DNA from 3 places in the Phycicoccus sp. DTK01 genome. Region 1 is predicted to be linked to each of the others. Evidence: predicted binding sites of a transcription regulator. Region 1 holds the regulator's gene; each other region holds the start of a gene.
What was found. Region 1 encodes LexA, which represses DNA repair genes until DNA is damaged. Its sites were predicted from a motif close to TCGAACANNTGTTCGA; they were not measured.

Region 1 (5,538 bases):
CACGGGTGCAGGAGGCCCGCCAGCTCCTCGACGCCGTCGACGAGCCGCGGCCCCGGCCGCGCCCACAGCCCGTCCGCGTCGACCGCGTGGACGACGACGCCGTCGGGCAGCACCCCGGTCGCGACGAGCGCGTCGGCCTGGCGCTGCGCCCCCTCTTGGTCGTAGCCGCAGGGCGCGACGACGACGACCTCCGGCCTGGATGCGGCGAGGTCCTCCCACCCGATGGCGACCGACCGCTCCCCCGCCGCCCCGAGGACGCACTCGCCGCCGGCGAGCTGCACCATCTCGGGGATCCAGTGCCCCGGCGCGAACGGCGGGTCGGTCCACTCGAGCACCGCGACGCGCGGCCGCCGGCGCCCCGCGACATGGGTACGCACGGCGTCGAGGCGCTGCCGCAACGTCTCGACGAGCGCCGCTGCCTCCGTCTCGCGGCCGACGGCCGCCCCCACCGCGCCGACGGAGGCGAGGACCTCCTCGAGCGTGTGCGGGTCGACGGTGAGGACCTCGGCGCGGCAGCCGAGGTGGCGCAGCGCGGCGTCGACGGTCGAGACGTCGAGCGCGCAGACGGCGCAGAGGTCCTGGGTGACGACGAGGTCGGCGTCGAGGTCGGCGAGGGCGCCGGCGTCGAGGTGGTAGAGGTCCTCGCCGCGCTCGACGGCGGCGCGCACCGCGGCGTCGATCTCGCCCGGGGCCAGGCCCTCGGGCAGCGCGGAGGTGGAGACCACCCGGCGCGTGCGCGCCTCCGGCGGGAAGTCGCACTCGAAGGTCACGCCGACGACGTCGTCCCCCGCCCCGAGGGCGAAGAGGATCTCGGTGGCCGAGGGGATGAGGCTGACGATGCGCACGCCCCGACCCTACGGAGGTGGTGGCGCGGTGTCGGTGCGCGGTGCTTGGCTGCGACATGACCACCTGGGAGACCCACCCCGTCACGCCCGACCGCTTCGAGGACTTCGCGGACGTCGTCAACCCCAACCGGCGTGCGACGCACTGCTGGTGCCTCTCGCACCGACTGCGGCAGCGCGAGATCGACGAGCTCGGCGACGGCAGCCGCGAGCAGGCCGCCCGCCGGCTCTGCGAGCGCGAGGTGCCGCCGGGGGTCGTCACCTACCGCGACGGCGTCCCGGTCGGGTGGTGCAACATCGGCGCGCGCAGCGACATACCGCGCCTCGTGCACTCGACGAGGATCCACCCGGTCGACGACGTCCCGGTGTGGAGCATCGTCTGCGTCGTGGTCCGCGGCGGCCACCGGCGCCAGGGGGTGACGGCGCACCTCATCGAGGGCGCCGTGGCCTGGGCGGCCGAGCAGGGGGCGCCGGCGGTCGAGGCCCACCCGGTCGACCCCGGCGAGCGGCGGATGGACCTGACGATGGCGTTCGTCGGGACACGGGCGATGTTCGAGCGGGCCGGCTTCGAGGAGGTCGGCGTCACCGACGCCACCGCGAGCGGGATGCCGCGCCTGGTCATGCGGCGGACCCTGGCCTGACCCTCGGCCCGTCAGCGCCGGGGACGGCCGATCCCCCCACCCGGACCCGGTCGGGGGTCGGAGTGGGGGGACCTGCGGTGCCCCAGCGACGTGAGGGCCGCGGCCTCCCTGCAGACGACAGCCAGCGCCGCCCGCTCCGTCGTCGCGTCGGTGGAGAGCCAGCGACGACGAGGGGGTGCGACCCGGGGACCCTCTGTGTATCCCCGGGCCGCACGTCTCATTCCCCGGGGCTCTGGCTGTGGTGCACGAGTGCCGCCGTGTAGGCACCGTGCCAGCCGCCCGAGGTGGCGGACCCGCGCGCTCCGCAGCCGCACGACCAGAGCCACCGGCCCTGGCCGCCGCACTGGACGACCGGGTGGTGGGTGAGGCGGTAGGAGCCGCGACGACGTGTCCGCATGCCCTGAAGTCTGTTCGTGCACAGGGGGGTCGCGCAGCGCCGGAGGGCGCCCGCGGGCCGATGGGCCCCGGAGGTCCGACAGGTCGGGGGATGCCCCCTCCCCCGTTCGGCCGAGCGTGGCGCGCTTGACAGGGGTGAGCGGCCGGCACCGACCCGGCACAGCACGGAGGGCGCCGTCTCCTCTGCACGGGAGACGACGCCCTCCGGCGTCCGAGTCGGGTCGAGGGACTCGGGGATCGTGGTGCGCCCGACCGGACGCCCCCGCGGCGGCTCAGCCCGCGGGGACGACCAGCTGCTGGCCGGCGCGGATCTGCGCAGTGCTCAGCCCGTTGGCGAGCTGTATGGCGACGATGCCGTCGCTGATGGACATCGAGGGCAGCTCACGGGACGCGATCTCGGACAGCGTCTGGCCGGGCGACACCGACACGGTGTGGGCCGGCTCGACGGCGCCCGCGCCCCCGAGGCCGCGCAGGCCGAGGGCCGCCGCCAGCGCGAGGGTGGCGAGCACGAGCAGCACGAGGCGGCCGCGGCGGGTGATCCGCAGCGCCGGCTGTGCGGCGCGGGCCGCACGCCCTCCGGTGGCGCCGCCCTCGAGGACGACGAGCCGCGGGCGGCGCGCCGGCACGGGGCCGGTGTGGCCGAGGTCGGTGGGGTCCCAGGCGATCGCGCTCATCATGTCCTCCATCCCGGCGGCCGGGGCCACCGTCGAACCGGTGTTCGATAGAACGTCTGTACGAGTTATAGCACGCACGTTCGAGGCGGACAAGACACGCGTCGAACACATGTTTGAGTTCGAGGCCCGTCGCTCGTAGGATGTCCGCATGCAGATCAGACTGCATGTCACCACCGACAGACCGTCTGACCTGCGAAAACACCGGTCAGGCCCCCCGTCGGCACGGGGCGGCCGCAGCGAAGGGGTCGAGATGGCACGTCCGAGGAACGCCGACATCCACGAGATGCCCGACCGCGGCGACGGCGGGGACCTCACCCACCGCCAGCGCAAGATCCTCGAGGTCATCCGCAACGCCGTCGACCGGCACGGCTACCCGCCGAGCATGCGCGAGATCGGCGAGGCCGTCGGGCTCACCTCCCCCAGCTCGGTCGCCCACCAGCTCTCGGCGCTGGAGCGCAAGGGCTTCCTGCGTCGCGACCCCAACCGGCCGCGCGCCATCGAGGTCGTCTCCCCCGACCGCCAGGGCTCCGGCTACCGCCGCCCCGAGGCCGACGAGGTCGTCGACGTCACCGGCGAGGGCGACGAGCGCCCCGAGGCCTCCTACGTCCCGGTCCTCGGCCGGATCGCCGCCGGTGTCCCGATCACCGCCGAGGAGGTCGTCGAGGACGTCTTCCCGCTGCCCAAGCAGATCGTCGGCGAGGGCAGCCTCTTCCTGCTCAAGGTCGTCGGCGACTCGATGGTCGACGCGGCCATCTGCGACGGCGACTGGGTCGTCGTGCGCCAACAGCCGACCGCCGAGAACGGCGACATCGTCGCGGCGATGCTCGACAACGAGGCGACGGTCAAGACCTTCAAGCGGCGCGACGGCAAGGTCTGGCTCATGCCGCACAACCCGGCCTTCGAGCCGATCGACGGCGACCACGCGACGATCCTCGGCAAGGTCACCGCGGTCCTGCGCCGCGTCTGACCCCCTCGACCGGGGCGGCCGCGGCGCTCAGTCGTCGCGGTCGCCCAGCCAGGCGAGCGCCCGTCGGCACCCCCCCACCGCCTCGTCGGCCAGACCCGCCTCGTCCCACAGCTCCCACCACTCGCCCTCCCGCGAGCGGATCGCGTGTCGAAGCACCCTCCGCGACTTCTCGACCAGCTCCTCGTCGTCGGGCAGGGGCTGCTCGGCCAGCCACTCGGGGAGGTACGGCTCCCCCGCGGCCTCGCGCGGGCTCAGGCTCGCGCCGACCGCCGCCGCGGCGGCCAACGCCTCGCTCAGCTCCGGGGCGTCGGCGCTCCCCGGCGACGCAAGGACGGCGTCGAGGACCGCGAGCACCCGGCTCGCGCGGTCGTCGGGGGCTGCGTCCTCGAGGTCGTCCAGCAGGTCGAGGGCGTCGTCGTTCTCGAAGGGTCCGGTCCCGGTCGCTCCCATGCGACCAGCCTAGGACCCGGCGGTCGCCGGCGGGGTGGGCTCCTCGACCTCGGCGATGTGGACGACCGCGTCGCCGGAGTTGACCAGCGGCGCCTCGGTGCGCCCGACGACGATGCCGGAGCGGTCGGCGTGCACCAGCCGCACCCGCTTGCCGAGCGAGTCGAAGAGGCCACCGAGGCGCGCCCCGCGCTCGACGCGCTCCCCCAGCGCGACCTCGAGGTGGAGCATGCCGGTGCCGCGCGCCCGGACCCAGCCGCTGCGGAACGACACCGCCGACGGCGCCGGCGGGTCCTCGGCGACCGGCTCGGTCATCCCGAGCGCGGCGAGCACGCGGCGCACGCCGAGCACGCCGGCGTCGACGGCCCAGCGGTCCATCCGCCAGGCCTCGCCCGCCTCGTAGAGCAGGACGGTCGCGCCCCGCTCGCGGGCGGCGTACCGGAGCGAGCCGTCGCGCAGCTTCGCGTTGAGCATGACGGGGGCCGCGAAGGCCTCGGCGAGCGCGCGGGTGCGCGGGTCCTCGAGGTCGGCGCGGACCTGCGGCAGGTTGGTGCGCCGGTCCGAGCCGGTGTGCAGGTCGATGCCGACCTCGCACTTGTCGACGACCTCGGACATGAACAGGTGCGCGATGCGCCCGGCGAGCGAGCCGCGCGGCGACCCCGGGAAGGAGCGGTTGAGGTCGCGGCGGTCGGGCAGGTATCGCTGCCCGGCCGAGAAGCCGAGGACGTTGACGATGGGGACGGCGATCAGGGTGCCGCAGAACGCCTTCGGGTCGAGCCCGGCGACGACCTGACGCACGACCTCGACCCCGACCGCCTCGTCGCCGTGGATGGCGGCGTCGACCCAGACGGTCGGCCCCTCCTCGCGCCCGTGGACGACCCGGACGGGCAGCTCGACGTCGGCGCCGGTGACCAGACGGGTGATCGGCAGCGACACCGACTGCGTGCGCCCGGCGCGCACGCGCACGTGGCCGATCTCGAAGGAGGGTCGCAGGGGGCGCCGGGCCATCAGGCCCTCCCCCGGTTGCGCCGGCGCATCGCGAGCGGCGGACGGCCGCCGAGGTAGGAGCGGCCGGGGTCGACGGCGAAGCCCTGGCGCAGCGCCTCGCGGCCGACGAGCATCCGGAAGCCCATCTCGTCGCGGCGCGCGAGCGTCATCTCGGCGGCGACCGTGCGGCCCATGAGGACGAGGTCCATCGCGACGACGAGCCGCTCCTCGGCGTGGCCGGAGGACGAGCGGACCTCGCGCACGTCGAGCACGGGGCACTCGCACTGGACGGCGTCGGCCTCGGAGCGCTGCCACGGCTGGATGCGGAAGCGGGCCCACCGCTCGCCGTCGCGCTCGAGGTCCTCGAGGTCGAAGGCGTGGATGGACGAGGACCGCGCGCCGGTGTCGAGCTTGGCCTTGACCCACGGCACGCCGACCGCCGGGAGGCTGACCCACTCTCGCCAGCCCGCGAGGGTGTAGGAATGGCTGTCCGTCATCCGTCCTCTCCCGTCGGGAAACCATGAAGCTCGCGATCCTCTCCCGCGCGCCTCGCTCGTACAGTACGCAGCGCCTGCGCACCGCCG
Region 2 (5,538 bases), on a different contig from region 1:
GTGCGGGCCGGCGCGGACTGGCGGGTCGGCGAGGACGTCTTCTTCGCCCACCTGCTCGACGGCTCGCGGGCCGCGAACCGGCTCGGGTGGCAGTGGACGGTCGGCACGGGGTCCGGGCGTCCGTACGGGTTCAGCCGCTGGCAGGTCGAGAAGCGGGCGCCGTCCCTGTGCCGCGGGTGCGCGCTCGCGGACCGCTGCCCCGTCCAGGGCTGGCCCGAGGACGGCGTCGGCCCAGCGGCGGACGGTCCGCCGCTCGGTCGGGCGCCCGTCCCGGCCGGCCCGGCCGAGGTCGAGGGGGGTGGGGCGGACGAGGTCTGGCTGACCGCGGAGTCCCTCGGCGACGCCGACCCCGCCCTCGCCGCCGACGAGGAGCGCCCGGCGGTGTTCGTCCTCGACGAGCCGCTGCTCGCCGGGCTACGGCTCTCGGGGAAGCGCCTCGTGTTCCTCGCCGAGACGCTCGGCGACCTCGCGACACGGCGTCCGCTCGAGGTGCGGCTCGGGGTCGTCGCGGAGGAGCTGACCGGGCGGCGGCTCGCGGTCACCCACGCGCCCGTGCCCGGGTTCGCCCGGCGCGCTGCCGAGGTGGAACTTGTGGAGGTCCATCCCTACCCGTGGCTCGTGCGGCCGCGCAGCGTGCCGGTGCAGTCGTTCACCGCGTGGCGGCGCGCGGTGGGGGCGCCCCGCTCCTGAGGGTCAGAAGGGAGGGGTGTCGGGCCACCGGGTCGGAGGTCGCCGAGGCGGATGGTCGCCGGTCGGTGCGACGGTGAACCGCCGGCTCGGGCGGTGGACCTCGACCCGGCAGGGCGCTCGTCCCCAGCAGTCGCCGCCGAGGCGCGACTCGAGCGCGTGCTCGAGGTCGCTGTGCGGACCGTCCGGAACGGTGAGCCGGGGTTCGCCCGGTGGGGCGGCGAGGTCGTCGGGGGCCGGGAGGTCCCGCGGCGGCCGGTCCCGGAGGTGGTCGGGCGGGTCGGTCCTGCGGACCCGCCCGGTGGGGTCGGTGACGGTGTAGGTGCCGTCCGGGTCCAGCCGCGTGCGCCATCCGGGCCGCTGCTTGGTCCGGTGGTGGCGGCGGCAGAGACAGACGAGGTTGAGGGCGCTGGTCGGGCCGGCGGGCCAGGGCGCGACGTGGTCGAGGTCGCACCAGCGGGCCGCGACGGAGCACCCGGGGAAGCGGCAGTGCCCGTCCCGCGCGCGGACCAGGGCCGCAAGGGCCGCACCCGGCCGGTGGGCGGTGGTCGCCAGCGCGTCGCCGGCGTCGAGGAGGGCGCCGGTGACCGGGTGGGCGTCGTGCTCGACGACGGTGGTGCTGACGGTGGCCTGCCGGAGCACGAGGTCGGTGAGCGCGCGGGCCCGGGCCCGGTCGATGCGCGCGCACGTCCCGTCGTCGACGTAGCGCTGCGCGAGCGCGTCGATCGCCGCCCACGCGCCGCGCGCCTCCTCGCTGGGGAAGGTCCCCAGCCACGTGTCGACCCCCGGCTCGTCGACCCAGCGGCGCAGACCCGTCGCGGAGCGGGCACGCTCGGCGCGCTGCCGCAGGAGGTCGGGGTCGATCGTCGCGAGCAGGCGGCGGACGCGTCGGCGCAGCCGGGTGGCGTCCTCCCGCTCGAACCACTCGTCGAGGGACGCCACGACCGCTCGGCGGACGTCCGCCGGGCACTCCTCGAGCTCGGCGGCGACGACGTGCGCGCGGGACGCGTCGAGGCGGCCCTGACCCATCGCCTCGTGCAGGCCGCCGAGCCCGGTCTCCGTCGGCGTGCCCTCGGGGCCGTCGGCGGCCCGTCGCACGGCGTCCCGGACCCGCTGCTCGGCGGCGATGGCCGAGAGGCACAGGACGCCGGAGACGATGGCCGGGGCGTCGAGCGCCACGTGCCCAGGGGCCTTCCGGATCTCGCGGACGGTGCCGTCCTCGGCCCGCTCGGGATCGAGCGCCACGAGGCCGACGAGGACCTCGTCCTGCAGTGCCGTCGCCTCGTCGACGAGGGCCCGGAGCTCGCCGAGGGTCGCCGTCAGCGCCTCGCGGGTCCCGACCCGCGTGCCGTGCGAACGCCCGGTGGAGAGGGCCGAGCGCGCCCGGCGCACCACGTCGAGGAGGTCGTCGGACCTGCGGTCGGTGCCCATGTGCTCCCCCCTCCCCTCAGTGGTCCGATCCTATCGAACGCACGTCCGATTGACAAGAGCCCAGAGGGGCTGAATTGGTTGCACGGCAACCTCATTCGCCACACCACCACCATGCTGATCCCTCTCCGGGCGAGGGCTCAGGACGACGCGCCCCCACCCGGTGGACGCCAGTCCTCCGGCGGGTCCTCACCGACCCGGCCGTCCACCGCCTCGCGGAGCAGGTCGGCGTGGCCGGTGTGCCGTCCGTACTCCTCGAGGAGGTCGAACAACAGCCGCCGGATGCTCGCGTGCCGGCCCTCCTCGTCCGCCGCGTGCGCGTCGCCGTCGAGCCCCCGGGCATCCACAGCCTCGCGCACCAGGGCCCGGTTGCGCTCCACTGCACCGTCGTACAGCGCGTACAGCACCTCCGGCGGGTCGGACGCGGCGGAGGTCATCTCCCAGTCGTCCTCGTCGTCCCAGCCGTTGTCGTCCCAGACGTCGGGCATTGGTGCGCCGGAGAGGCGTCGGGTCGAGTAGAAGTCCTCGACCGTCGCGAGGTGCTTGAGCAGCGCCCCGAGGCTGAGGGTGGACGTGGGGATGGTCGCGCGCAGCCCGTCGGCGTCGAGGCCGTCCGCCTTGTACCGGAACGTGGCGCGCATCCGGTCCAGTGACCCGAGCAGCTGGTCGGCCTCGGAGCCGGCGAGCGGCGGCTCCCACGGCGGTGGGGTACGGCTCACGGCATGCGCTCGAGCATCGCCAGCGAGCGCTCGACGACGAGCGCGGTGGCGTCCGCGTCGTACGACGGCAGGGAGCTGTCGACGAACAGGTGGACGTCGCCGGGGTAGACGAAGAGCTCTGCGCCGGAACGACCCTCGACGAACTCGCGCGCGGCGTCGACGTCCCCCTCGGCGCCGAAGAAGGGGTCGTCGGCCATGCCGTGCACCTGCACCGGGAGCCCGTCGGGCCACGTGCCGAAGTTCGACGGGTCGGCGAACGCCTCGAACAGCAGCGCTCCCGCGGCCCCGGGGGTGTTCTGCGCCACCTGCTGGGCCGCCATGACGCCGAGCGAGATGCCGGCGACGACGAACCCGTCACCGAGCCCGTCGGCGGCGGCGACGCCCCGGGCCCGCATCTCCGCGAAGCCGACCGACCCGACGTACGCCGCGCCCTCGTCGATCGACGCGAAGGTGCGCCCCTCGAACAGGTCCGGCGTGTGCACGGTGTGCCCGGCGGCGCGGAAGCGGTCGGCGAGGTCGACGACCCCGGGGGTCAGGCCCTGGATGTGGTGGAGGAGCAGCATCTCGGTCATGCGCAGCACCGTAGGGGCGGTTGCGGACGGTCGGCGTCCGGTTGAGGATGGCGGCGTGCGCCCCGACACCAGCCCGGCCGCCCGCGCCCTCATCACGATGGAAGCGATCCAGGACGAGCCGGGCATCACCGCCGAGCGGCTCGCCGAGCGACTCGGGGTGTCCGCGAGGGCGGTCCGGCGCTACGTGGGCATCCTGCGCGACGCCGAGGTGCCGGTGGAGTCGACGCGCGGGCCGGCCGGTGGCTACCGGCTCGGCCGGGGCACGCGGCTGCCGCCGCTGGTCTTCAGCAGCGCCGAGGCGCTCGGGCTCGTCATGGCCGTGCTCGACGGCCACCACGCCGCGGCCGACCCGACCGACCCGGTGGGGGTGGCGGTGGCGAAGCTCCTGCGGGCGATGCCGCAGCACGTCGCCGACCAGGCCGACGTCGTGCGGCGCACCACCGCCGCGGCCCCCGACCGCGGCGCCGCGCGGCCCGACCCGGCGACCACCGTCGCGCTCGTGCGGGCGCGCAGCGAGACCCGGTGCGTCACCGTGCACTACCGCTCCGAGAACGGCCGCGAGTTCACGACCGACGTCGAGCCGTGGGCCGTCGTCGTGCGGCACGGGCGGTGGTACCTGCTCTGCCGGTCGCTGCGGTCGGGGTCGGTGCGGACCTACCGGGTCGACCGTGTCCACCGTGTCGACCTGCTGGACACCACCTTTCGGGTGCCGGACGACCTCGACCCCGTCGCCTCCCTCGAGGAGCACCTCGGCGCGGGATGGGAGCACGCGACCGAGGTCGTCATCGACCTTCCCCCGGAGCGTCTCGACCACGTGCCACGCACCCTCGGGCGGCTGGAGGCCGACGGCCCCGGCCGGACCCGCCTGGTCGGCACGACGAGCAACCTGCCGGGGTACGCGAGCGACCTCGCCCAGCTGCAGGTGCCGTTCACGGTCGTCGCCGGTCCGGAGCTGCGGGCGGCCGTCGCCGCCCTGGCCGATCGGCTCGCCGCTGCCGTCGCCGAGCCGGCCCCGTCGACGACCTGAGAGAAGCCCGGACCCTCCGGCGCGCGGGCCACCCCGGCGTGCGGTAGGAACGTCCGGGTGACCACGCCCGACCAGACCTCGCAGAGCGGCCAGAGCCAGCTCGGGACGAGCCTCAAGCCCCGCCACATCACGATGATCTCGATCGCGGGGGTGATCGGCGCCGGCCTGTTCGTCGGCTCCGCCAACGCGATCGAGCAGGCCGGCCCCGCCGTCCTCGTCTCGTACGCCCTCGCCGGCAGCCTCGTCGTCCTCGTCATGCGGATGCTCGGCGAGATGGCGACGGCCAACCCCGACACCGGCTCGTTCTCGGTCTACTCCCAGCGCGCGCTCGGCCGCTGGGCGGGCTTCTCGGTCGGGTGGCTCTACTGGTGGTTCTGGGTGCTCGTCATCCCCGTCGAGGCGACGGCGGCGGCGGACATCCTCAGCCGGATGGTCGGCCTCGACCAGTGGATCTGGGCGCTGCTCGTGACCATCCTGCTCACCGGGACCAACCTCGTGTCGGTCGGCAACTACGGCGAGTTCGAGTTCTGGTTCGCGCTCGTCAAGGTCGTCGCGATCATCGCCTTCATCGCGCTCGGCGTGCTCGCCATCCTCGGCCTGCTGCCGACCTCGGAGGTCAGCGGCGTCTCACGGCTCTGGGAGCCCGACGGCTTCTTCGCCGGCGGCGGGGGCGCCATCATCGCCGCGATGCTCACGACGATGTTCTCGTTCATGGGCACCGAGATCGTCACGATCGCCGCGGCGGAGTCGCCCGACCCGGCCAAGGGGATCACCAAGGCCGTCAACTCGGTCATCTGGCGGATCTTCATCTTCTACATCGGCTCGATCGCGGTCATCGTCTCGCTGGTGCCCTACAACCGGCTCGAGAACGGCTCGTACCAGACGGTGCTCGAGGCGATCGGCATCCCGGGAGCGCCGGTCATCATGGACGTCGTCGTCCTCACCGCCGTCGCGTCCTGCCTCAACTCGGCGCTCTACACCGCCTCGCGGATGGTCTTCTCGCTCGCGGCCCGTGGTGACGCGCCGAAGGCCATCGGCCGGGTCAACGCCCGCGGCGTGCCGGTCGTCGCCATCCTGCTCTCGATGGTGCTCGGCTTCCTCGCGG
Region 3 (5,538 bases), on a different contig from region 1:
CTCGCCGCGCAGCATCGGCTCGATGATGGACAGCGCCTCCTCGAGCCGCTGGAAGCGGTCGGTGAAGGTGCCGAACTCGAAGCCCAGCTGCCGGTGCTCGAGCTCGAACCAGCCGGCGCCGAGGCCCAGCACCGCGCGTCCGCCGCTCACGAGGTCGAGGGTCGTCACCTCCTTCGCGAGCAGCGTCGGGTTGCGGTAGGTGTTGCCGGTGACGAGCGTCGAGAGCTGCACCCGCTCGGTGGCCGTCGCGAGCGCGCCGAGCAGCGTGTAGGCCTCGAGCATGGGCTGGTCCGGCTCGCCGATGCCGGGCAGCTGGTAGAAGTGGTCCATCACGAGGACCGCGTCGACGCCCGCGGCGTCCGCCTCCTGCGCCTGCTGGACCACGGTCGGCACGATGCGCGCGGGGTCGCCCCCGGGGTAGCTGAAGTTCGGGATCTGGTAGCCGAGGCGGATGCTCATCCTCGGGACGCTACGCCCGTCGAGGCCCCAGCGGGCGGCTCAGAACGGGGGTGACCCGGGCGGCGTCGAGCGGCGCCGCCGGGGGTGCGGCGCGAGCTCGACGACGAGCCGCCCCGGCGGCCGACCGCGGGGGCGGTGGACCCCGACCCGGCAGCCCCGCGAGGGCTGCGGCGGCCCGCCGTGCTCGAGCAGGTGCTCGAGCACGGAGTGGGGTGCGTCGCTCGGCGCCGCACCGGCCGAGCGCGCCGGCGGGTGGGCGTCGGACCCGGTGTCGGGCAGGACGACCGGCCGGTGGTCCAGCGGATGCGTGGTCCGGCGCCGACCGGTCGGGTCCACCCAGGTCGTCGTGGCGTCCGGGTGGAGGACGACCGACCATCCCGGCCGCTGCTTGGTGCGGTGGTGCCGCCGGCACAGGCACACGAGGTTGGGTGCCGTGGTGGGCCCGACGGGCCAGGGCACGACGTGGTCGAGGTCGCAGAACCGGGCGGCGACGTGGCACCCCGGGAAGCGGCAGCGCCCGTCCCGCGCCCGCACGAGCCGGGCGAGCCCGGCCCCCGGCCGGTAGCCGTCGGCACCGGGATCGTCGACCGGGACGAGGGCACCGCTCGAGGGGTCGACGACGACCCGCCCGAGGTGGTCGGGGCGGGAGGAGGTGGCGGCCACGGCACGCTCCAGCCAGTCGCGGGCGACGAGGACGGGCTCGCCGGGCGCAGCGCCGTGCACGGTCACGAGGTCGGTCGGCCGCGTGGCAACCGCCGACCCCGCCGGCCGGACCTCGCCGTCGGGGTCGCCGTCCGGGACGACGGTCACGACGTGGACCCGGAGGTCGATGGTCGCGCTGCCCGTCACGAGGTCGGTGAGCGCCCGGGCCCGTGCCCGGTCGATGCCCTCGCAGGTGCCGTCGGCGACGAGGCGCTGCGCGAGCGCGTCGATGGCGGCCCACGCCCGACAGGCCTCCTCGGAGGGGAAGGTGCCGAGCCAGGTGTCGGTGCCCGGCTCGTCGACCCACCGACGCAGCGACGACGCCGCTCGGGCCCGGGCCGCTCTCTGCCGCAACAGGTCCGGCGAGATGCGGGCCAGCACCCGCCGCACCCGACGGCGCAGGCGCGGCGCGTCCTCGACGCCGAGGTACGCGTCGACGGCCTCGAGCACGGTGGCGGCGACCTGCGCCGGGACCTCCTCGAGCTCGCGGGCGACGACGCCCGCGCGGTACCCGTCCAGGCGCCCCTGCGCCATGGCGAGGTGGAGCGCGCCGAGGCCGGTCGCCGTGTCGGTCCCGTCAGGGCCGTCGGCGGCGCGGCGGACGGCGTCGCGCACCCAGCGCTCGGCGTGGACGGCCGTCATCCCCAGCACCCCGGAGACGATCGACGGCGCGTCGAGCGAGACGTGGCCGGGCGCACGGTGGGTCTCGACGAGCTCGCCGGTCTCGAGGACGAGCGGCTCGATGGCCGCCAGGCGCACGGCCGCTTCGGCCTCGGCCGCCTCGACGACGTCGGCCAGGGCCCGGCGCTCCCCGAGGGCGGCGGCCCACTCCTCGCTCGAGCCGCGGGCGCCGGCCGGGGAGAGGACCGCGCCCACCACCTGCCGCGCCCTGCGGGCCGCCTCGGCGACCTCGCGCGGACCCGGTCGCGCCGTGGTCTGGGACTGCATCGGCTCCCCCTCCCCTCGTGCTCCCAGCCTACCGCCGCGGGGCCGTTCGAACAAGGGTTCGAGACAGCGAATTCGCCTGTCGGTCAGAGTTTTTGCTGGCGAGAAGGCGACGATGGGGACGCCTCATGCCCCCGCCGCGAGCTCCCAGCCGCCGTCGGTGACGCGCACGACACGGTCGGCCGCCCCGGCCCGCTCGCGCACGAGCTCGGCGTTGCGGTCGTCCACCGCCGCCACCCAGGCCGCGGCCTCCTCCGGCGTCTTGCCGAACTCGACGTGCCGGGCCAGCAGCCGGCGGCGCCGGACGGCGTCGTCCCCGTCGACGAACCAGACGGCGTCGAGGGCCTCGCGCGCCTCGCGCCAGTCCCCCTCCAGCAGCAGGTAGTTGCCCTCGGTGACGACGAGCCGCGTCCCGCCGCGCACGACGACCGCGCCGGCGATCGGCTGCTCCAGCACCCGCTCGAACCCCGGCGCGTAGACGTCGCGCTCGGGGTCCTCCCGCAGGCGGCGCAGCAGCGCCGCGTACCCGAGCGCGTCGAACGTGGCCGGGGCGCCCTTGCGGTCGCGCAGGCCGAGCCGCTCGAGCTGCACGTCCGCGAGGTGGTAGCCGTCCATCGGCACCTGGGCCACCCAGCCGTCCCCGTGCCGTCGGGCGAGCTCGGCGACGAGCGCCTCCGCGAGCGTCGACTTGCCCGCCCCCGGCACGCCGGCGACGCCGAGCAGCGCGCGTCCGTCACCGGCCGACCCGACCAGGGTCTCGGCGAGGTCGGCGAGCTCGCCGAGACCCTCGGGGGCGGTGTCGGACGGTCGGGGGCCGGCGCTCATCGGCCCATCATCGCGCGACGGCGGCGTGGGCCCGGTCCAGGCCCGCCGAGAGGAAGCCGTGCGCCTCCCGCGCGAGGTCGCTGCCGTCGGACCAGAGGTTGCGCCAGATGGCCAGGTCGTTGCTCAGCCCCGGGGCGAGCACGGCCGACGAGAACGACTCGAAGGTCACCGGGCCGCGGTACCCGATGTCGGCGAGGGCCCCGAAGAAGCCCTCGAAGTCGAGGTGGCCGGAGCCGAGGTAGCCGCGGTGGTTCTCGCCGACGTGGACGTAGCCGAGGCGGTCGCCGACCTCGCGCACGGGGTCGCTCATCGAGTCCTCCTCGATGTTCATGTGGTACGTGTCCAGGTGCACCACGACGTTGTCCGCGCCGATGTCGTCGGCGAGGCGTACCGCGTCGCGTGCGGTGTTGACGACGTTGGTCTCGTAGCGGTTGCACACCTCGAGCCCGAGCGTGACGCCCCGGGCGGCCGCGTCGACGGCGAGGTCCTTGAGGACGGCGACGACGTTGGCCCGGCCCTTCGCGGTGAGCGGCGCGGCCGCCTTGCCGAAGGCGCTGTACAGCGCACCGGTCAGGACGGTGCCGCCGATGTCGGCCGTCACCGCGAGCGACTCCTGGAGCAGCTCGGCGCCGCGGGAGACGACGGCCGGGTCCTCGCTCGAGACGTCGGCATCCGGCGCGAGCCCCCGCGAGCAGGCGGCCTGCAGCCCGTGGGCCTCGAGGGCCGCCCGGGTGGCGGCGCGGTCGAGGTTGACCGAGTCGTGCAGCGAGAACTCGAGGAGGTCGAAGCCGGTCGCGGCGGTGCGCTCGACGGCGGCGGCGACGGACTCCGGGGAGGTGTCACCGACCCAGACGAGGGCGTGGATGCCGAGGGGGTTCGCGGTCACGGGGTGGGTCCTTCCGTCGGGGAGGCCGCGCCGGCGGGCACGGCCTCGTGGTCGCCCGGGCGGGCGCCGGTGATGAGGCCGACGATCTCGTCGCCGTCGGTCTGCGCGGTGCGGCGGCCGGCGACGCAGCGCCCGGCCCGCATGACCCAGACGGCGTCGCTGAGCCGCAGCACCTGGGCGAAGTTGTGGCTGATGAGGACGATCGCGTGGCCCTGCCCGCGCAGGTCCTCGACGAGCCGCTCGACCTTGGCGGTCTCCTGGACGCCGAGGGCGGCCGTCGGCTCGTCCATGATGATGAGCTTCGAGGCGAACCCGGCGGCCCGGCAGATGGCCACCGCCTGCCGCTGCCCACCGCTGAGGCGCCGCACCCGCGAGCCGACCGCGGGGACGTTGACCGCGAGACCCGAGACCTTCTCGGCCGCGCCGGCGCGCATCGCCTTCCGGTCGAGGACGCGGAACGGCCCGACGCCGCGGGTCAGCTCGCGGTTGAGGTAGAGGTTCTGCCACACCGTGAGGTCCTCGACGAGCGCGAGGTTCTGGTGGACGGTCTCGATGCCCGCCTCGCGGGCGTCCTCGGGCGAGCGGAAGCCGGTGTCCGCGCCGTCGAACCGGATGGTGCCGGCGTCGGGCCGGTGGATCCCGCTGATGCAGCGGATGAGCGTGCTCTTGCCGGCGCCGTTGTCGCCGACGATCGCGGTGACCTCGCCGCGGCGGGCGTGCATCGTCACGTCGCGCAGCGCGCGGACCTGCCCGAACGAGAGGCTGACGTCGCGGACGTCGAGGAGCGCGTCGGCGGGGACGTCGTGGGCGAGGGGCGTCCCCGCGGTCTGGGTGCTGGTCACTTCTGGAACCTCGTGAGGAAGGCCGCCGCGACGACGACGACGCCGACGGACAGGGGCTGGTAGAACTGCGAGACCCCGAGCAGGGTCAGGCCGTTGACGAGCGCCGTGAGCAGGAGCGCGCCGATGACCGGCCCGAGCACCGTGGCCCGTCCGCCGAAGAGGCTGACCCCGCCGAGGACGACCGCCGCGACGCTGTTGAGCAGGAAGGCGGTGTTGGCCGCGGGCTCGGCGGCGCCGACGCGGGCCACGAGGAGCACGGCCCCGACCCCGGCGAGCAGGCCGGCGATGACGTAGACCGCCGTCTTGACCCGGGCGGTGCGCACGCCGGTGGCGTTGGCCGCCTCGGCGTTGCCCCCGGTCGCGAGCACGTGGGTGCCGAACCGCGTGTGGAAGAGGACCACGTGCGCGACGACGGCGATCGCCGCCGCGACGACCACCGAGTAGCCGATGATCCCGACCGACCCGGTCGACAGGCGCAGCAGCGGCGCGCTGATGATCGTCGCCGGCTTGCCGTCGGAGAGGACCAGGGCCAGCCCGGAGGCCGCAGAGAGCGACCCGAGGGTGACGATGAAGTCGGTGATCTTTCCGCGGGCGACGAGCAGACCGTTCGCGAGCCCGACGAGGCCGCCGGCGACGACGGCCGCGACGACCGCGGGCAGCAGGCCGGCGCCGGAGGTGAAGACGATCCCGAGGACGACGGCCGCGAGGGTCATCGTGGACGCGATCGAGAGGTCGATGCCGCTCGTCGCGACGACGAAGGTCTGGCCCACGGCGAGGACGACGAGGATCGCGGCCGCGACGAGCATCGACTGGATGTTGCCCGCGCTGAGGAAGGTCGGGTTGAGCGCCTGGAAGACGACGACGAGCACGACGAGCCCG

Region 2: the regulator LexA is predicted to act here: its motif matches at 2,152-2,167, upstream of J3473_RS12280 (HNH endonuclease signature motif containing protein).
Region 3: the regulator LexA is predicted to act here: its motif matches at 2,156-2,171, upstream of J3473_RS05670 (HNH endonuclease signature motif containing protein).

What each region holds. Positions count from the first base shown of each region.
Region 1 is NZ_BOPU01000001.1:46,781-52,318, reverse strand. It holds gene J3473_RS00270 (cobalamin-binding protein) at 1-845, opposite strand, end outside; gene J3473_RS00265 (N-acetyltransferase) at 902-1,483, shown strand; gene J3473_RS00260 (hypothetical protein) at 1,701-1,880, opposite strand; gene J3473_RS00255 (LysM peptidoglycan-binding domain-containing protein) at 2,152-2,553, opposite strand; gene lexA (transcriptional repressor LexA) at 2,804-3,520, shown strand; gene J3473_RS00245 (DUF4259 domain-containing protein) at 3,548-3,970, opposite strand; gene J3473_RS00240 (succinylglutamate desuccinylase/aspartoacylase family protein) at 3,980-4,975, opposite strand; gene J3473_RS00235 (RimK/LysX family protein) at 4,975-5,451, opposite strand; gene J3473_RS00230 (RimK family alpha-L-glutamate ligase) at 5,475-5,538, shown strand, end outside.
Region 2 is NZ_BOPU01000005.1:84,901-90,438, forward strand. It holds gene J3473_RS12275 (FAD-binding domain-containing protein) at 1-690, shown strand, start outside; gene J3473_RS12280 (HNH endonuclease signature motif containing protein) at 694-2,118, opposite strand; gene J3473_RS12285 (DUF664 domain-containing protein) at 2,256-2,834, opposite strand; gene J3473_RS12290 (dienelactone hydrolase family protein) at 2,831-3,406, opposite strand; gene J3473_RS12295 (YafY family protein) at 3,462-4,433, shown strand; gene J3473_RS12300 (amino acid permease) at 4,491-5,538, shown strand, end outside.
Region 3 is NZ_BOPU01000002.1:401,218-406,755, reverse strand. It holds gene J3473_RS05675 (LLM class F420-dependent oxidoreductase) at 1-459, opposite strand, end outside; gene J3473_RS05670 (HNH endonuclease signature motif containing protein) at 499-2,109, opposite strand; gene J3473_RS05665 (nucleoside/nucleotide kinase family protein) at 2,233-2,931, opposite strand; gene J3473_RS05660 (sugar phosphate isomerase/epimerase) at 2,939-3,817, opposite strand; gene J3473_RS05655 (ATP-binding cassette domain-containing protein) at 3,814-4,659, opposite strand; gene J3473_RS05650 (ABC transporter permease) at 4,656-5,538, opposite strand, start outside.